Regions from separate parts of the Kitasatospora sp. NBC_01287 genome, predicted to be linked through region 3. Evidence: riboswitches for the same ligand, from Rfam matches in the RefSeq annotation. Region 3 holds a riboswitch; each other region holds the start of a gene.
The links. Region 3 has a riboswitch for cyclic di-AMP ahead of OG455_RS42085 (transglycosylase family protein). Riboswitches for the same ligand answer to the same signal wherever they lie in the genome.

Region 1: another riboswitch for cyclic di-AMP. It lies ahead of OG455_RS18350 (M23 family metallopeptidase); the one in region 3 lies ahead of OG455_RS42085 (transglycosylase family protein).
Region 2: another riboswitch for cyclic di-AMP. It lies ahead of OG455_RS29280 (NlpC/P60 family protein); the one in region 3 lies ahead of OG455_RS42085 (transglycosylase family protein).

Annotation. Positions count from the first base shown of each region.
Region 1 is NZ_JAPEPB010000001.1:4,320,425-4,326,767, reverse strand. Features, by position in the region: gene OG455_RS18380 (response regulator transcription factor) at 1-183, opposite strand, end outside; gene OG455_RS18375 (sensor histidine kinase) at 180-1,067, opposite strand; gene OG455_RS18370 (hypothetical protein) at 1,158-1,394, opposite strand; gene OG455_RS18365 (TetR-like C-terminal domain-containing protein) at 1,676-2,251, opposite strand; gene OG455_RS18360 (alpha/beta fold hydrolase) at 2,251-3,075, opposite strand; gene OG455_RS18355 (YiaA/YiaB family inner membrane protein) at 3,253-3,543, opposite strand; cyclic di-AMP (ydaO/yuaA leader) riboswitch at 3,753-3,925, shown strand; gene OG455_RS18350 (M23 family metallopeptidase) at 3,938-4,846, shown strand; gene OG455_RS18345 (hypothetical protein) at 4,867-5,835, opposite strand; gene OG455_RS18340 (GNAT family N-acetyltransferase) at 5,879-6,343, shown strand, end outside.
Region 2 is NZ_JAPEPB010000001.1:6,691,783-6,698,125, reverse strand. Features, by position in the region: gene OG455_RS29285 (C40 family peptidase) at 1-576, opposite strand, end outside; gene OG455_RS29280 (NlpC/P60 family protein) at 797-1,957, opposite strand; cyclic di-AMP (ydaO/yuaA leader) riboswitch at 1,964-2,131, opposite strand; gene OG455_RS29275 (NlpC/P60 family protein) at 2,395-3,432, opposite strand; gene OG455_RS29270 (NYN domain-containing protein) at 3,599-5,128, opposite strand; gene OG455_RS29265 (hypothetical protein) at 5,306-5,575, opposite strand; gene OG455_RS29260 (rhomboid family intramembrane serine protease) at 5,775-6,343, shown strand, end outside.
Region 3 is NZ_JAPEPB010000001.1:3,905,920-3,912,262, forward strand. Features, by position in the region: gene OG455_RS16440 (Ppx/GppA phosphatase family protein) at 1-74, opposite strand, end outside; partial or broken gene OG455_RS16445 (DUF501 domain-containing protein) at 239-727, opposite strand; gene OG455_RS16450 (septum formation initiator family protein) at 758-1,198, opposite strand; gene eno (phosphopyruvate hydratase) at 1,338-2,624, opposite strand; gene OG455_RS42085 (transglycosylase family protein) at 2,846-3,736, opposite strand; cyclic di-AMP (ydaO/yuaA leader) riboswitch at 3,741-3,889, opposite strand; partial or broken gene OG455_RS16470 (cytochrome P450) at 4,134-4,418, opposite strand; gene OG455_RS16475 (cytochrome P450) at 4,520-5,758, shown strand; partial or broken gene OG455_RS16480 (cytochrome P450) at 5,767-5,929, opposite strand; gene OG455_RS16485 (SDR family NAD(P)-dependent oxidoreductase) at 6,078-6,343, shown strand, end outside.

The DNA of each region.
Region 1 (6,343 bases), 410 kb from region 3:
GGCGGCCAGGATCAGCCGGAACCCGGTGCGGACCAGCGCCTGGTCGTCGGCGATCAGCACCCGCGGTCCGGGCTCCCCCGTGTTCGCCGCCCCCTCCGCCGCCACGCTCGCCCCCGTGTTCGCCCCCGTGTTCGCCTGCGCCTTCGCCGCCGTGTTCGCCGCCGCACTCGTCCCCGCGCTCATGCCTGGTCCCCCGGCCGGTCCAGCGGGATCCGGGCCCTGACCCGGTACCCCCCGCCCAGCCGCCGCCGCGCGTCCAGGTCGCCGCCGTAGACGGCCACCCGCTCGCGCAGTCCCAGCAGTCCGCGCCCGGCGCCTGCGCCCGCGCCGTCACCGCCCCGCTCGCGGCGCGGGCCGGCGCTGCCGCCCGGGTCGCCGGCCCGCGCACTCGGCCCGCCGTTCAGCACCTCCACCCGCAGCGAGCGGTCGGCATAGCGGATCGTCACCTCGGCCTGCCGGCCGTCCCCGTGCCGCAGCGCGTTGGTCAGCGCCTCCTGCACGATCCGGTAGGCCGTCACGTCGATGCCCGCGGGCAGCTCCCGGGGCTCGCCGGAGATCCGCACCTCCACCGGCAGCCCGGCGAAGGCGATCCGGTCGACCAGCGCACCCAGCCGGCCCAGCCCCGGCTGCGGCGCCAGGTCGGCCCGTTCGCCGCCGTCCCCGGGCTGCTCACCGTTGGCGTCGGGGGCGAGCAGGCCCAGCAGGTGCCGCAGTTCGGTCATCGCGTCCCGTCCGGCGCCCTCGACGGCCAGCAGCGCGGTCGCGGCTTCTCCCGGCAGGGTGGCCAGCACCTCGCGGGCCGCGCCGGCCTGGATCACCATGACGCTCACGTTGTGGCTGACGATGTCGTGCAACTCGCGGGCGATCCTGGCCCGTTCGGCGTCCACGGCGGTGCGCGCCGCGCTCTCCCGCTCCCGCTCCAGCAGCCAGCCGCGCTCCTCGATGGCCGCCCGGTGCCGTCGCCCGGCCCGCAGCAGCGCGAGAGCGAGCAGTGCGGCCGCCGGCAGCGCCGCCACTGCGACCGCCGTCGCGACCGCCGCCCAGATGTCCTCCCCCGAACTTCCCACGGGGAGCACCTTCGCAGGTCGGCGGGGAGCGCGCATCATCCGGCGGGGGCAGCGCCTACATCGCGGGGATGACCCGGTGGGCCGCGGGCGTCACTGCCCGTCCGACTCCCCGTACCCGGGCTGCGGCCGGGCCGGCACCGTGGCCAGCGAGCGCAGGCCGCGGATCACCGCGAAGCCGCGACGAACGGCGGTCCAGCCGGTGGGCTGCCCGGCCTCGACGCCCGGCCGCGGGCCGGTGCCGGTCGCGACGGTGGTGCGCTGGGCGGGGATCGCGGCGGGGGCGGCCTGGAAGGCCGCGTGCTGCTGCGCGGTGGTCGGCTGCGTCATGGGCCTCGTCCTTCGCCGGTTCTCTTCACGGGTGCGCTCCTCGGAACGCTCCGGAGTGCTCGGGTGCGGCCGGAGCCGCCGTCCGCTGTTGCTACCCGGACGGGGTCAGTCTCACCCTGGTTCGGCGACGAATGGGTCTCGATCGCCACCCGATTCCGTACCGGATGGGACCTTAGTCCCCTTTTCTTAGTCCTATCTGATCGGCCCACCGGTTGCGGCGACGGCGGCCGCTCGGTTCGGGGCCGCTCGGTTCGGGGTTGCTCGGTTCGGGGCTGCCCGGTTCAGAGCCGCCCGGGCCAGTCCCGCAGTCCGCTGGTCATGATGGCGATCAGCCGGTCCTGGGTCACCCGCAGGTCCTCGCTGAGCTGGAAGGCCCCGCCGATCACCAGCGACGCGAAGCCGTGTGCCAGCGCCCGCACGGCGCGGGCCGCGTGCACCGCCTCGGCGTCGGCGATCCCGTAGCCCTGCAGGACCCGGAAGATGGTGCCGATCATCGCGCTGGAGACGCCGATCAGCTGCTCGTCGGTGACGGACGGGCTCTGCGGGAGGGCGGCGTAGCGGTTCGGGTGGTCGATCGCGTAGCCGTGGTAGGCCCGCAGCAGGGCGGCGATCGCGGCATCCCCGGTCAGTCCGGTGATGGCCTGCTCCAGCCGGGCCCCCAGGTCGGCGGTGACCCGGATGCCGACCAGCCGGCGCAGTCCGCCCAGGCCGCCGGGCACGTGCTTGTAGAGCGAGGGGGCGGCCACCTTGGCTCGCAGGGCCACGCCCGCCAGGGTCAGGGCCTCGGGGCCCTCGGCGTCGATCAGTGCGAGCGCGTGGTCGACCACCAGGTCGGGGGTGAGTCCGGCGCGGGGCATCAGGCCACCTCGGCGAAGAAGGGGAGCAGGGCGTCGGCGGTGGCCTGCGGGTAGTCCGCCATCGGGTAGTGCCCGGCACCGTCGATCATCACCTTACGGGCGTTCATCACACTGGCTTGACGGTCCGCGACCATTTCCGGGTTCGGGAAGTCGGGGTCCTTGCTGCCCATCACCACCAGCACCGGGCAGCGCAGCTCCTCGGCCCAACCGGTCGGGCCGGCGTCGCCGCGGACCTGGCCGCGGGTGGCCCGGCGCCGGCCCGGGGTGCGCAGCGCGGCCACCAGGCCGGCCACGTACCGCTCGTGGTCGGCGGGCTTGGTGGTCGGCATGGCCATCTTGTTCAGGTAGTAGCCCCAGGCCTTCGGGAAGGCGATCACCACGGAGCCGAGCAGGTGGACCATGGCGCGGGTCAGCAGGCCGGGGGCCGGCTGCTCGACGAAGGCGTCCAGCAGGACGACCCCGGCCACCCGCTCCGGCGCCAGCGTGGCGGCCCGCACCGCGGTGGCGCCGGTGTAGGACTGGCCGACCAGGGTGGCCCGCGTGAGGTCCAGGTGGGCCAGCAGCGCGACCACGTCGGTGGCGACCGCGGCGGGGGAGTAGTCGTCCCAGGTGATGGAGGACTCGCCGAAGCCCCGGAGGTCCATGGTGATCACCCGGTGCCCCGCGGCGGTGAGCAGCGGCCGCAGGTGCCGGTAGGCGGCGCGGGAGTCGAGCATCCCGGGCAGCAGCACGACCGGGGTGCCCGGGCCCGCGGTGTCGTCGAAGGCGATGGTGCCGCCGGGGAGCTGCAGGTACTGGGTCTGCGGGGTGGTGGTGGCGTTCATGGGGTGGACCTCCTGGTCCGGCGTGCGGTGGGCGCCGGCCCCTTGCCGACACCCACAAAGCTATGGCTAATAGCCTTAGCCGTCAAGTTCTGCCCGCGCCCGCGTCCGCCTGCCCTCGCCCCACCTGTCCGCGCCCCGCCTGCCCGCGCCCCTGCGTCTCCTCGCCCGCCCGCGCCCTCAGAGGCCGTCGGCCCGGAACGGGTCGTGCTCGGCGAGCAGCTTCTCCAGTCGGGCCTGGTCGACCCGGGTGACGATCTCGCCGGCCTCCTGACGGTCGCGGACCACTTTGGCCAGCGTGAAGGCGGAGGTGGTCGCGTAGAGCAGGCCGAGGGCGAGGAAGGCGCGCATCCAGGAGCTCACCGGGAGACAGGCGATTCCGACCGAGAGCCCGCCGAGGGAGAGCGCGAAGGAGAGGATCGCCTGGAGGTAATAGGCGGACGTGGTCCGCGGCTGTACCGAGGAAGTCATACCCGAAGGATTGCCAACTCCCGTGTTCGGCACATGAGTACGGCTACTCAGATCGGCGCTCGGCGAGTGGGTCCGAGGCTCCTGTTATGACGGGAGCATGACGCTCAATGAGTGTGACAATCCGATCGGAGCGGGCTTGGAATCACGGCCTCCTGGGATTAACGTTTGATAACGCAGCGCGGTCGGCAACGCCGTACCCGAAACGGCACCGTGCGCCGTCGCCTAATCCAGGACTCGGCCCACGGGCCGGGCCGGGAGCCGGGGAACCACGTTCCTTGGGGTGAATCGGCTCGACCCAGGCTGTAAGCGCCCAGGTCGGACCGTAGGAGACCTTCCTGCTCCGAACCCGTCAGCTAACCCGGTAGGCGCGAGGGAAGGAAAGGAGCGCGCCCCCGTGGCGTTGACGCACCCCCCGGAGAGCCGCCTCGAGGCGAGCGGTACCGGACTGCTCGACCACCCCGGCATGACGGCGGAGGCCGCCCGGCACCGGGTGCCCCGCCAGGCGCGGGTCGGTGCTCCAGCCCTCGGTGTCACCGCGATGGCCGCCGCGCTCGGCGCCACCGGGCTGACCGCCGGCGCGGCCGCCGCTGCCACCCCGAACCCGGCGCCCGCCGCTCCGATCGCCGCCCCGGACGGGACGCCGGCCGCCACGGACGGTGCCGCCGACCCCGGCCTGGCCCTGGCCGCGCGGATCCAGCAGCAGGCGGACAGCCGCACCGCCACGGAGGAGGCCGCGCGCCTGGAGGCGGCCAACGAGGCGGCCGCCAAGCGGGCCGCGCAGCAGGCCGTCCAGGTCCGGCAGGCGCCCGCCGCCGCCGACGCCGAGGCCGCCGCACCCCGGGCCGAGCCGTCCGCCGAGGCTCCGGCCCTGGCGGTGCCCCAGCCGGCTGACGTCCAACTGCCGCTGACCAAGTACACGTTGAGCGCGCTCGGCCAGGCCGGCGGGCACTGGGCGCAGCTGCACACCGGTCTCGACTTCGCCGCCCCAGCCGGCACCCCGGTCACCGCGGTGGCCGGCGGGCAGGTCAGCTCGGCGGGCTGGTCCGGCGCCTACGGCTACCGGGTGATCCAGACCCTGCCGGACGGCACCGAGCTCTGGTACTGCCACCTCGCCACGATCGCCGTCCCGGCGGGCCCGCTCGCGCAGGGCGCGGTGCTCGGTACGGTCGGCGCCACCGGCACCATGGCCGCCCCGCCCGGCGCGGGCCCCGCCGGACCGCGCCTGCGCCTGGAGGTCCGCCCCGGTGGCGGCGCCCCGGTCGAGGCGGCCGGCTGGCTGCACGCCCACGGCGTCACCCCGTAGCGTCCGGCTGCCGCCCGGCGTCACCCCGTGGCGTCGGGCGGCTCCGTGGTGTCCGGCCACGGCGCGGTGTCCGGCTGCTCGGTGGTGTCCGCCGCCCCCGGCCAGTCACCGAGGTCCGGCAGGTCCACCAGCCCGCGCTTGACGATGTAGCCGTCCACCTCGGCGGCCCCCGGCTCCGGGGCCAGGTCCTGGTACTCGGTCAGCAGCAGCGCGGGCAGGCCGGGAACGGTCCACTCGCCGAGCAGCCGCAACGCCTCGGCCTGCACCGCCGCCTCGAAGGCCGGGAAGTCGCCGGCCAGTTCGGGTGGCATCGGCAGGCCCAGCGCGGTGCGCCCGGCCAGGTTGCGGTAGCTGCGCTGCATCAGGCGGTTCTCGACCAGCAGCCGGGCGCCGTCGGTGGCCATCCCGATCGACAGCAGCACGCCCTCGGTCCAGCCGGCCGCGCCCTCGGGCTGGTCGAGGTCGGCCAGCTGTGCGAACGCCTCGATCCGGTCCTGCTCGGGCAGCGCCCGGAAGCCGTCCAGCCAGGCCCGCACGGCGTCCGGCCCGGCGGCGGCCACTCCCGCCTCGCGCAGCAGCAGGGTGTAGAGCCGGGGCCAGGTGAGCAGGTGCGGCTGGCGCAGCAGCCCGGCCAGCAGCTCGCCCTGCCAGTCGGCCTCCTCGCGCAGGCGCTGCTGCCGCTTGGCGTTGAGCCGCTTGGCGGCCCGCTGATGGTCGATCAGCAGCCGTACCGCCGCGCCGTAGGCCAACGGGGACTGCTCGGCGGGCGGCTGGACGTAGAGGTGGATCCGCTCGTACAGCAGCTCCTGGAGCAGGTCCGAGGTCAGCACGGGGAAGCCCTCGCGCAGCTGGGCGTCACCCAGTTCGAGCAGTGTCAGCACCGCGTCCACCGCTGCCGCGGGGACCGGTTCGAGGCCCTGCTCCTGGGCCCATCGCAGCAGCTCAGCGGTGTGCGGTCGGGGTGCGAGCCGCAGGTCTTCCTGGTCCATGGCAGGTACGGTAACCGCTCGCGGGCGCACTACCGTACCTGCCATGCACCCCGTCCTGCTCACCGGACCGCGGCTGACCATCCGCGAGTTCCACCACGTGCCGCGCGACATCGACGCCCTGCACGCGATCTTCGGCGATCCCGAGACCGCCCGCTTCCTGCCCTTCGAGCCGCGGGACCGGGAGGACTGCGCCGACCAGGTGGCCCTCTACCTGGAGGAGGCGGAGAACCACCCGCGCACCGTCTACCGGCTGGCCGTCACGCTGACCGAGGAGGGCGAGGACGCGGTGCCGCTGGGCAACGCGGTGCTCGGCGTGGAGGGCGTGGAGAGTCAGCGTGCGGCCTTCATCGGCTACGCGCTGCGCCGGGACGCCTGGGGCCGCGGCTACGCCACCGAGATCGCCCGGCTGCTCTGCGACTTCGGCTTCGGCACGCTGGACCTGCACCGGCTGGCCGCCCGGCTGGACCCGCAGAACCTGGCCTCCGCCCGGGTGCTGCGCAAGCTCGGC
Region 2 (6,343 bases), 2.8 Mb from region 3:
CAGCGCCTGGGCGCTCTTCAGCCGCTGCTGCACCTGCTGCTTGCTCCGCGCCAGCGTGTCGCGCACCGTCTCCAGCTCGGCCAGCTTGGCGCCGGCCTCGGTGCGCCGCTGGTCCAGCCGGCGCTGCTGCTCCAGCACCTCGTGCAGCGAAGCCGCCTGCTGCCGCCCGGCCTCGGCCAGGCTGCGCGCCTTGACCAGGTAGCCGGCCGGGTCGGAGGAGAGCATCAGCTGCACGGTCGGGTCCATCCCGCCGGAGCGGTACTCGGCGGCCGCGACGGTGGCCAGGTCCGAGCGCATCCGGTTGAGGGTGTCCTGGCCCTGCGCCACCTGGTCCTGCAGGCTGCTGGTCTCGGTCTGCAGGCGCTTGGCGTCCTCCTCGGCGGCGTTGGACTTCTCGGAGGCCTGCTCGGCCTCCGCGTAGAGCTGGTCCACCTGCGCCTTGACGTCCTTCTTGTCCGGCTTGGCCGGCGCGCCCTGCGCGGTGGCCGTCATCGCCAGGGCGGTGGTGGCGGCGGCGGTGACCGCCAGCACCCGGGCGAATCGGCGCGCGGTGCCCGACGGGGGTGTGATCGCCATCGGCTGACGACTCCAATCGCCGTGAGAGCTCGGGGTGAGCCCTCGGAGGAGCTGAGGTCCGAGCGCAGACGTTAGCGAGTCAGGACGGATGAGTCCAAACCCCCACCGATACGAATATTTGATCCACAATCGGACACCAGAACGCCGAAAGCCCGGCCTCCGTGCTGGAGACCGGGCCTGGGTGACGCCCCGCCAGGGACGTCGGGTACGTCAGGAGCCGTCAGGGGCGGACGATCGCCTCGATCCCCATCACGGTGGCCGACTCGTACTTGACGTTCTCACCGGCACGCGGCGCGTGGATCATCACACCGCCACCCACGTACATGCCGACGTGGCCGTAGTTGTTGAAGATCAGCAGGTCGCCCGGCTGCGCGTTGGCGATGTTGGTGCCCTCGTTGGTGCCGCTCGCGGCCTGCTCCTCGGAGGTGCGCGGCAGCGAGACCCCGGCCTGCGCGTAGGCCCACTGCATCAGGCCCGAGCAGTCGAAGGTGCTGGGACCCTCGGTGCCGTACTTGTACGGCGAGCCGAGCTTGCTCTCGGCGGCGGCGATCGCGGCGGCGGCGGCCGAGCTGCCGGTGGTCGGCGCGGCAGGCGCGGCCGGTGCGGTGGCCGTGCCGGAGGAGCTGCCCAGGTCGGTGCGGGAGGAGTCGCGCGAGGCGGCGGCCTGGGCGTCGGACTGCGCCTTGGCGGCAGCGGCCGCCTTCGCCTGCGCGGCGGCCTGGTCGGCGGCGGCCTTGGCGGCGGCGTCGGCCTTCGCCTGCGCGGCGGCCATCTGCTGGCGCTGCTGCTCGGTGAGCGAGTTGAGCAGGCTCTGGGCCTGCGCCAGCTTGGCCTGGATGGTCGCCTTGGCCGTCTTCAGCTGCTGGGTGGTGGCGTCCAGGGCGGCGAGCTTGGTCTGCGCGTCGGACTTGGACTGGTCGAGCACCCGCTCATCGCCCTGCAACTCCTTCAGCGTCTCCGCCTGGGTGCTGTTGAGCTGGCTGATCGAACTGGCCTGGGTGAGGAAGCTGTCCGGATTGGACGAGAGCATCATCTGGACGGTCGGCGATATGCCGTTGTTGGCGTACTGGTCGGCGGCCACCGAGGCCAGCCCGGCCTGCAGGTTGGTCACCTGGTCCTGCTGCCGCGCCACCTGGTCCTGCAGGTCGCCGACCTGCTTCTGCAGCGTCTGCTGCTGGGCCTGGGCCCCGTCGTACTGCTCGGTGGCCTGCTCCGCCTGGTTGTTCAGATCGTCGACCTGGGACTTGACCTGGTCGAGCGAGGGCGCCGGGTCGGCGTGCGCCGCGCCCTGCGAGGAGAGCGCCATGGCGGTCGCGGCGGCGGCGGTCAGGATCGACGCGCGGGTACGACCGACGGGCTTGGGACGACGATGGGACGCCACGAATCCTTCTTCCCTCGAACCGCCTACCGGGTGAGCTGACGGGTTCGGGCTGGAAGAGATGCCCTACGACGCCTCACCGGCCCGTGGCCGACCTGGCGCCGATTCACCCCGAGGAACGTGGTTCCCCGGCTCCGGTCCGCAGCCTTCCCGAAGGAGATCCGTCGGGCAGTCAACTGCCCGTGCTGCTTTCCAGACTCGGCGGTGCCCGCGCCGTCACCCGGGTCGGGTGATCACCATCGCGTGGGTCTGATTGCCGACCCTAGTAACAAATCTGTGATCCGTTCAAATCCTTGTCGGAAAAACCCGGAAACTTTGACTCTCCGTGCTAGGGGGATCACCGGCAAGTGATCACACGGTGCACGAAGAAGTGTCCCCCGTCACACGCGAAGGGTGACGGGGGATCAGCAGTGCGCCCGGCACGGCGGGGCGACGGTGGGTCAGGGCCGGCGGATCGTGTTGATCTGACCGATCGAGACGGCGTCGGCGATCCGGACCACGTCACCGGTGTGCGGCGCGTGCACGGCCTTGCCGTTGCCGATGTACATGGCCACGTGGTGCCGGTCGCTGCCGTAGATGATCAGGTCGCCGGGCTGCGCGTTGGCGATGTTGGTGCCCACGTTGGCGCCCACCGTGGCCTGCTCCTGCGAGGTGCGCGGCAGCGAGACGCCGGCCTGCGCGTAGGCCCACTGCATCAGGCCCGAGCAGTCGAAGGTGGTGGTGCCGGTGGCGCCCCAGACGTAGGAGTCGCCGAGCCGGCTGAGCGCCTCCTGGACGGCCTGGCCCGCGTAGCCGGAGGCCGGCGGCAGGTCCAGGGTGCTGAGGTCGGTGCGGGCGCTGCTGCGCGAGGCGCGGTCCTGGGCGGCGAGCTGGGCCCGCTGCGAGGCGCTCAGCGAGTTGAGCAGCTTCTGCGCGGCGGCCAGCTTGGCCTGCACGTCCGCCTTGGCCTGGTTCAGCTCCTGGGTGGCCGAGTCCAACTGGGCCAGCGTGTCGGCCGCTTCCTTCTTCTCCTGGTCGAGGTTGCGCTCCTGGCTCTGCACGGACCTCAGCGCGTTCGCCTCGGTGCTGGAGGCCACCTGCATGCTGGACGCCTGGTCCAGGTAGGCGCTCGGGTTGGAGTTGAGCATCAGCTGGACGGACGGATCGATCCCGCCGTTCTGGTACTGGTCGGCCGCCACCCCGGCCAGGCCGGTCTGCAGCTGGGTCACCTGGTCCTGGGAGCGCGCCACCTGGTCCTGCAGCTGGGAGGCCTGCTGGCGCAGCTCGTCGCCGCGCTCCTTGGCGCCGTCGTACTTCTCGGCCGCCGCTTCCTGCTGGTTGTTCAGGTCGTCGATCTGCGCCTTGACCTGGTCGATCGTGGGCGCCGGATCAGCCCAGGCCCCACTCTGCGAGGAGAGTGCGACCGCGGTCGCCGCAGCGGCGGTGAGCACGGAGATCCGCGCGCGGCTCGACTGCTTGGGACGGCGGTGGGACGCCAAGGGACTGCTCCTTCTTCTACCGGTCTCACCCGAACGGATGAGTGGCCGGAAAAATAGGTTTGACGCCAGACCCTAGTGAACATCAGATCCCCGCGCCACTCCCCCGTGGTCACCAACCACCTGTCACCCGCAGGTGTTCACCTGGTCTTCACCAGCTGAGCGCTGGTCAACTGCGCGCCAGCCGGTTCAGCAGCAGCACCGAGGCGACCGGGCGCGCACCGGCCTTCCGCACGCCGTCGGCCACCTCCCGGTCGGCCGAGACCACCACCACCGGACGGCCCTGCGGCTCGGCCCGCACCAGCTGCCGGATCAGCTCGTCGGCGGTCTGCCCGGTCCGGCTGAACCGCACCCGCACCCCGCGCGGCGGTGCCATGATCACCGGCACGTCCAGGTCCTGGCCGTCGAAGACGCAGGTCACCTCGGCCTGGGTGCGCTGCGCCAGCATCGCGAGCCCGCCCAGCAGCCGCATCCGCTGCTGCTCCAGCGGCAGTGTCGGATAGCCGGTCTTGGTCACGTTGTAGCCGTCCACCACCAGGTGGACCTGCGGGATCGCCAACAGCTGGTCGAGCAGCGCCGGGTCGTCCTCGGCCAGCCCGCGCCGGGCCACGTCGTGCGGCGAGGCCGAGCCCGGGACCACCGCGTCCACCAGGTCGGCCGGGTGCAGTTGGGTGACCGGCAGCGCCAGCTCGCGCTGCAGGCCCTGGGCCGACTGCAGCACCGTGTCGAGCAGCAGCCGCAGCCGCATGTCCTCCACACTGCGCCCCTCGCGGGCCGAGCGGCGCCCGGCCTCCAGCGCGGTCTCCAGCTCGGCCACCCGGTGCTTGAGCCGCCGGGCCTCGCTCTCGGCGGCGCCGCGCTCGGTGGCGGCGGCCCCGGCGGCGGCGGTCAGCTCGGCCTGCAGCTTGCGGCTCTCGGCCTGGGCCCGGCGGGTGTCGCTCTCCAGCCCGCGCAACTTCTTGCGCAGCGCCTCCAACTCCTTGCGGGTGCCCTCGGCCTCCGCGCGCTGGCGCTCCAGGTCGGCACGGGCCGCCGCGCGGGTGGCGGTCAGCTCCTCCTGGAGCTTCTCCACCAGTCGGGCCGACTCGGCGGCCGCGTCCTCGGCACCGGCCCGCTCGGCCTGCTCACCGGCCTCGGCGACCAGCCTGGTCCAGCCGCGACTGCGCAGCAGGTAGGCGGCGGCGGCCACGTCCAGCGGCTCGGCCGCGCCCGGCACCTGGCCCGCCTCCAGCGCCTTGACCAGGTCCGGCTGGCCCAGCCGCAGCCGGTCCGCTATCCGCAGCCGGAAGGCCGGCTCGGCCTCCAGCGCGGCGGCCAGTGCGGTGCCGGCGTACTTGGCCCGCCGGGCCGGGGTGAACTTGGCGTACGGGCGCAGCGAGGCCGGCAGCTCGGTCGGCGCCAGGCCACCGAGCGCGTCGGCCGCCAGGCCGACCACGCGTCGGCGCACCCCCTCGGGCAGCGGGCGGTCCAACTGCTCGGCCGCCGCCGCTGCCTCCTGGCCGGCCTCCTCGCCCTCCGGGACGGTGCTGCCCGCGGCTTCCCCCGAGGCGGTCGCGGCGATCGCGGTGTCCGAGGCGTCCGAAGCGCCCTCGGTGTGCGAAGCGTCCGCGCCGACCGCGACATCCGCCGACAGCGTCGCCGGATCACCGGCAGTGGGCTGTGGCCCCTGCGGCTCCGCGGCCTCCCTGGCTGCGTCCATCGCGTCCTCGGCTCCGATCCTGATCTGCGCGGCTGCCCCGGCCCCCGCGGGCCGGGGCGTCCTGACTCACCGCCCGGTGACTGTCACCCGGTGCAATTGTCGCGTGCGCGGCCGCTGTTTTTCAGCAGTGCCCGTTTTCGGCGGGTGCCCGGTCGGGCGCCCGCTCAGCCCGCCCGCTCAGCCCGCCTGCTCGGCCTGGTCCGCGGCGGGGCCCCCGGCGTCGGGCCGGGCCACCAGCTCGACCTGGTCGACCGCGTTGCACCAGCGGCAGCGGATCGACTCCAGCGTCTCGCTGAGCACCTCGGTCTCCTCCACCTTGGGCTCGCCCGCCAGGTCGAGGTGCAGGTACTCGACCACCCGGGAGGAGCGGGTCACGTCGAAACGGGTGAGGTTGCCGCAGAGCGTGCAGCGCCAGCGGGTCTCGGCGGTGGGCGCGGGGACGGGCATGGGCGGGGTCCTCTCGGCTGGTACCTGGTCCGGGCCTGTGTGCCGGCCAGGTCTCAAGCCTAGGGCCTGATGCTGAGACGGCGGGCACCGGATACCGGTTCCCACCAGCGCTCCCGCCCTCTCGAACGCCTGCGCGCAGGCTCACCCGCTCGCCGTACACCCCGGTGTCACGGCCGCACCGGCGCGGAATGGATGCGCCATGGCAGACCAGCGCTCCGACGAGCCCGCCCCGCTCGTCACCTACCTCCTGATCGCGCTCAACTGCCTGGTCTTCCTGGCCGGCCCCAGCGGGGTCAACCCCCGGTACGGCGCGACCGAGGCCGCGCGCGCCTGCGCCGCCCAGCACTACCAGCAGCGCTGGGGGGCGGTCCCCGCCGAGCTGCTGAGCAACCGTCCGCTGAGCCCCGCCCAGCTGGCCGCGCTCACTCCTCCGGTGCCCGGCTGCCCGCTGCTGGCCACTCCGCACAAGGTGCCGGCCCTCTCCGTGCTCACCTCGCTCTTCGTGCACGGCGGCTGGCTGCACCTGCTGGGCAACATGCTCTTCCTCTTCATCTTCGGCGCCGGCGTCGAGGAGCGCTTCGGCCGGGTGCGCTTCCTCCTCTTCTACCTGGCCGTCGGCGTGCTGGCCGGGTACGGCTACGCGGCCCTGGGCGGACACGGCCCGGACTCGCTGCGCCCACTGGTCGGCGCCTCGGGCGCGATCGCCGGGGTGCTCGGCGGCTATCTGCGCCTCTACCCGCGGGCCAGGGTGACGGCGCTGGTCCCGGC
Region 3 (6,343 bases):
GGGTCGAGGTCGGCGATCAGCAGGCGGATCGAGTTGGTGCCGCAGTCGATCGCGGCGACCCGGGTGGTGGTCACTCGGACTCCTCGGCCTGCTCGGCCTGCTCTGCCTGCTCCGCCTGGCGCTTGGCCGCACGCTCGGCGGTCTTGCGCTCCTTCGCGGCGATCACCGCCGCGTGGTCCTCGGCCGCGGCACGCCCGGCCACCAGCGCCTCGACCCCGGCCTCGACCTGCTGCTCGCCGACGCAGGCGCCCTTGCGCCACCACTCGGGCAGCATCGCCAGCGCCTCGTCGCCCAGCGGGTTGACCCCGGGGCCGGCCGCCAGCGAGTGGCCGACCAGCACGTGCAGGCACTTCACCCGGTCCGGCATCCCGCCGGCCGACGGGAAGCCCTCCAGCACCTCGATCGCGTCGCGGCGGGCGATGTAGTCCTCGTGCGCCTTCTGGTAGGCGGCGGCGAGTTCCGGGTCCTCGGCGAGCCGGGCGGTCTGCTCCTTCATCACCCCGTCCGCCTCCAGGGTGCCGATCAGCGAGGCGGCCTTGGGGCAGGTCAAGTAGTACAGGGTCGGGAACGGGGTGCCGTCGGGCAGCCGCGGGGCGGTCTCCACCACGTCGGGGTTGCCGCACGGGCAGCGGTGCGCCACCGCCCGGGTGCCGCGCGGGACGCGGCCGAGCTGGGCCGCCACGGCGGCCAGGTCGCGGTCGGCGACCGGCTGGTTCTCAAGTGTCATGTGGCTGTCTTCTTCACGGGGGCGGGCATCTCACGGAGCGGGGGCGGGGACGGGAGCGGGGGTCGCGGCCGCGTCCACCGAGTCCCAGACGGCGGCGTACCAGGGCTTGGCCGCCTGCGCGGCGGCCCGGGCGGAGCCGCGGCCCGAGGGCTGGGCGGCGGCCGACGGGGTGGGGTCGACCGAGACGAAGGGGGTCTCGCCGGGCATCGCGTAGTGCAGCCGCTCCCGGGCCTGCGCCTTGACGAACTCCGGGTCCTGCCAGCGGGCCAGCTCACCGGTCAGCTGCTCGACCTGCCGGCGGGCCTGCTCGGCCTTGACCCGCTGGGCGTTGATCTGGTCGCGCTGGTTGATGAACTGCCTGGTCGGATAGGCGAGGATCGCCACCAGCGAGCAGAGCACCAGGATCAGCACGGTGGCCCGGCTGGTGAACCGCGGCCGGCCGCTCAGACCCGGGATCTTCCAGCCTGCCATCTTCTGGTCCCTCCCACTCGCGCCGGTGCCCCGCCGTCCACCCTACGGGGTCGACGGCGGGGCACCGGCGCAGCGGCTCGTTGTCAGGTGCGGGGAGTCGCCGACGGATCCGGCTCGGCCCGCGCACCCGGCTCTCGGCTCAGCCCTCGTGCTTGAACCGCGGGAAGGCGGCGCGGCCCGCGTACTCGGCGGCGTCGTCGAGGATCTCCTCGATGCGCAGCAGCTGGTTGTACTTGGCGACGCGCTCGGAGCGGGCCGGGGCACCGGTCTTGATCTGGCCGCAGTTGGTGGCGACGGCCAGGTCGGCGATGGTGACGTCCTCGGTCTCTCCGGAGCGGTGCGACATCATGCAGCGGTAGCCGTTGCGCTGGGCCAGCTCGACCGCGTCCAGCGTCTCGGTCAGCGAGCCGATCTGGTTCACCTTCACCAGCAGGGCGTTGGCGGTGCCGGTCTCGATGCCCCGGGCCAGGCGCGCCGGGTTGGTGACGAACAGGTCGTCACCGACCAGCTGCACCTTGCTGCCCAGCTCGTCGGTGAGGGCCTTCCAGCCGTCCCAGTCCGACTCGTCCAGCGGGTCCTCGATGGAGACCAGCGGGTAGTTGGCGACCAGGTCGGCGTAGTACGCGCTCAGCTCGGCGGCGGTCAGCGCCTTGCCCTCGAACTGGTAGGCGCCGTCCTTGTAGAACTCGGAGGAGGCGACGTCCAGCGCCAGCGCGACGTCCTTGCCGGGCACGTAGCCAGCCTTCTTGATCGCCTCGACGATCAGGTCCAGCGCCTCGCGGTTGGAGTCCAGGTTCGGCGCGAAGCCGCCCTCGTCGCCCAGGCCGGTGGAGAGGCCGCGCTCCTTGAGCACGCCCTTGAGGGTGTGGTAGACCTCCACGCCCCAGCGCACGGCCTCGGAGAACGACTCGGCGCCGATCGGCGCGATCATGAACTCCTGGATGTCGACGTTGGAGTCCGCGTGCGAACCGCCGTTGAGGATGTTCATCATCGGGACCGGCAGCACGTGCGCGTTGGGGCCGCCGAGGTAGCGGAACAGCGGCAGGTCGCTGGCCTCGGAGGCGGCGTGCGCGACGGCCAGCGAGACGCCGAGGATCGCGTTGGCGCCCAGCGAGGACTTGTCCGGGGTGGCGTCCAGGTCGAGCATCGCCTGGTCGATCAGCCGCTGCTCGGTGGCGTCGTAGCCCACCAGCTCCGGGCCGATCTGCTCGATCACGGCGAGGACGGCCTTCTCGACGCCCTTGCCGAAGTAGCGGTTCTTGTCACCGTCGCGCAGCTCCAGCGCCTCGAAGGCACCGGTGGAGGCACCGGACGGGACAGCGGCACGGCCGGTGCTGCCGTCGTCGAGGCCGACCTCGACCTCGACCGTGGGGTTGCCGCGCGAGTCGAGAATCTCACGGGCGACGACGACATCAATGGACGGCACGAGGCATCTCCTAGGCGGAAGCGGTCCTGCGGACGTGGATACGGAGTCGTTACGACCAGAGCCTAACCGCACCCGCAGCCGCGACCACCCGGACCTGGGTGCCGTCTCACGGTGTGGCTCGGCTACCCGCCGGTAGTTCACCTGAATGCGTGCCGGCTGTCGTCCGGCCCCGCCGCTCGCGCCCGGACGCCCGTGGCGACCGCGCGCGAGCGGACGGGCGGTCAGCCGAGGTTCAGCTGCTGGCCGGGCACGATCAGGTCCGGATTCGCGCCCACCGTCCGGTGGTTGGCCTGGTAGAGCCCCTGCCAGCCGTCGGCCAGGTGCTGGCTCTGGGCGATGGTGGAGAGGGTGTCGCCGGCCCGCACGGTGTAGTCGTGGCCCGAGCCCGCGACGGCGGGTGCGGCGGCCGGCACCTGCACCGGGGTCTGCATCGCGGCCGGGGCCTGCGCCGGGGCCGCGGCCCGCGCCTGGGCGGCGGCCTGGTCGTACACGCCCTGGTGGCTGGTCCAGTACCAGCCGCCGTCACTCTGGAACCAGTACACCTGGCTCGCCGCGTCCCAGCCGGCCTTGCCGGGGAAGGACGGGTCGGCGGACTGCGGGGCCTGCTGAGGATGCTGGGACTGCGGGGCCTGCTGGGCTTGCGTCTGCGGCTCGGCCTGCTGGGTCTGCTGGCTCTGCTGCGTCTGCTGGGTCTGGGCCGCCGGGGCAGCGGTGTCGACGGACGCCGCGGCGCCCCCCTTGCCCAGCCCCGCCTGCACCGAGCAGACCGGCCAGGCGCCCGGGCCCTGGTCCGCCAGCACCCGCTCGGCGACCGCGATCTGCTGCCCCTTGCTGGCCTGGTCGGCCTGGGCCGCGTACTGGGTGCCGCCGTACGCGGCCCAGGTGGACGAAGTGAACTGCAGGCCGCCGTAGAAGCCGTTGCCGGTGTTGATCGACCAGTTGTTGGTGCTCTCGCAGTTGGCGACCTTGTCCCAGACCGTGACGGGGGCCGCGTGCGCGGCGGTCGCGGTGAGCAGCGGCACCGCGACCGCCGCGCCGGCGACGCCGGCCACTGCGAGGGCCTTCTCGGCCTGGGTGCGACGACGATGACGGCCATTGCCGGTGAGCAGCATGAACTGTCCCTCTCCGCACGCCTGCGAGGTGAGCTGTCGGGTTCGGGCCCGTGAGGTTGGCCCGGCCGCGCGAGCGGCTTCACCCCTAGCCGTGGGAGACGGCAGAAATCCTGGGTCCCCCGCCCCTGCCCAAGGTGTAGGTCGGTGTCCCGGCCGCGCGGTGGGCAGGATTCGGCGTACCGCGCACGGGGTTCGCAGCTGCGAACTCCTGGGAGAGTAGGCAGATTGACCCACCAATCACAAGCTCATATCGCGTACATCACACGAGAATTACGGACGGTCGCCGATCGTCCACCAACTGATGGCGTTTGGTCAGGTTGATGCCCATTCAGATCGCCTCTGTCGGAGTAGTGCCGACACGCCGTCAGGACTTGTCGGACCTTCATCAAACTCCGCGTCAGCGCTCGACGGCGACACCGGACGGCCCCTCAGGCGTGAAGGCGACCGGCAGCGCGCGCAGTCCACGCATGATCAGGCCGCCGCGCCGGCGCAGCTCCTCGGGCGCGGCGGCGAGGTCGACATCGGGCGGCCTGGTCAGCAGGGTGGCCGGCGCCGCCCGCCCCTCCAACCCGGCCGGCGGGGCGCCGACGCAGTAGTGGATGCCGTGGCCGAAGCCGAGGTGCGGGCCGTCCGTGCGGGCCGGGTCCAGGGTGTCGGGCCCGCGGACCTGGTCGGGCCCGCGGGCCTGGTCGGGTCGAGACCGGCCGACGGCTCACACCGTGGCAGCAGGGGCGTCAGAGGTCGGACGGTCGCCGAACACCAGCAGCGGGATACCGTCGAGGCATGTCTGATCGGCCCGAACTCTTCACCTGGGGGTTCGCCTCCAACCCCTACCCGGCGTACGCCTGGCTGCGTGAGCACGCGCCCGTGTACAAGGCCCAGCTGCCGAGCGGCGTCGAAGCCTGGCTCGTGACCCGCTATGCCGACGCCCGCCAGGCGCTCGCGGACAGCCGTCTCAGCAAGAACCCGGCCCACCACGACGAGTCGGCACACGCGAAGGGGAAGACCGGGATCCCGGGAGAGCGCAGCGCCAACCTGATGACGCACCTGCTCAACATCGACCCGCCGGACCACACCCGCTTGCGCCGGCTGGTCTCCAAGGCGTTCACGCCGGGCCGAGTGGCGGAGTTCGAGCCCCAGGTGCAGGGCCTCGCGGATCGACTCCTCTCGGAATTCTCCGGCAGGGGCGAAGCGGACCTCATCCATGAGTTCGCCTTCCCGCTGCCGATCTACGCGATCTGCGACCTCCTCGGTGTTCCCAAGGAGGATCAGGAGGACTTCCGCGACTGGGCGGGCATGATGATCCGCCACGGCGGCGGTCCACGTGGAGGGGTGGGCCGAGCCGTCAAGCGCATCCGCGCGTACCTGGCAGACCTGATTCACCGCAAGCGGGCGGACCTCGGGGACGACCTGATCTCCGGTCTGATCCGGGCCGGCGACCACGGCGAGCACCTCACCGAGAACGAGGCCGTCGCGATGTGCTTCGTGCTGTTGTTCGCGGGGTTCGAGACGACCATCAATCTGATCGGCAACGGCGCGCTGGCGCTGTTTCAGAATCCGCCCCAGCGAGCGCTCCTTCAGGCTGCCGTCGCGGACGGGGATTCCCGATTGCTCGACACGGGGATCGAGGAACTGCTGCGCTACGACGGCCCGGTGGAGTTGGCCACCTGGCGCTACGCCACCCGACCACTCGAAATCGGCGGCCAGGCCGTGTCCACGGGTGACCCGGTCCTCGTCGTCCTCGCCGCCGCGGACCGTGATCCCGCCAGGTTCGGCCAACCGAACACCCTCGACCTGGCCCGCGCCGACAACCCGCACCTCGGTTTCGGCCACGGGATCCACTACTGCATCGGCGCCCCGCTGGCCCGCCTGGAGGGTCGGGTGGCGCTCTCCAGCCTGCTGACCCGGCTGCCCGACCTGCGGCTCGCCGTGGACCCGGCAGAACTGCGCTGGCGCGGCGGTCTGATCATGCGCGGGCTGCGGGAACTGCCGGTCGAATTCACTCCCGAATCGCCCCGCTGAACATCGACGGCGTCGGCGTAGCGGGTCACCAGCCAGGCGTCAACCCCGCTCGGCAGGGTGGTCCGGTGCACTGGGGCGTGCTCGCGCGGCCAGGCGTACGCCCGGGTGCGGATCGGCGGCGAACTCCCAGGTGAACAGGGGCGGCGGCGGGAAATCCGGCTGATCCGGCATGTCTTGACGTTATCCCGTCCCCAGGAGGAGTGAGCCTGGTCACCTGACGGGTAATCCCTGTTGCGGAGGGTCAGGAGAAGCCTACGATCCTCCGATACGTGGTTGGCGGGCGCTCCGGTGCGGCGGCGCCCCCAGGGAGGAGCAGGCCATGCGAGTAACCGGGGCAGTGGTGGTCATCGCGGTACTCAGCGGCGGCGACGGCGACGGGCCGGCCCATCGCTTCGCCGCCGCGGGAGCCGCCGGCCTGCTGATCGCCGACCCCCGGGCCGGTGTCGCCGAGGACCTGGCCACCGCCCTCGACCGGACGGGCTGCCCGGTGATCGGGGTCAGCTCCGACATCCACCAGCCCAGCGACATCGCGGCCCTGGTCGACACCGCCGAGAAGCACCTCGGCCCGATCGACCTGTTCTGCGT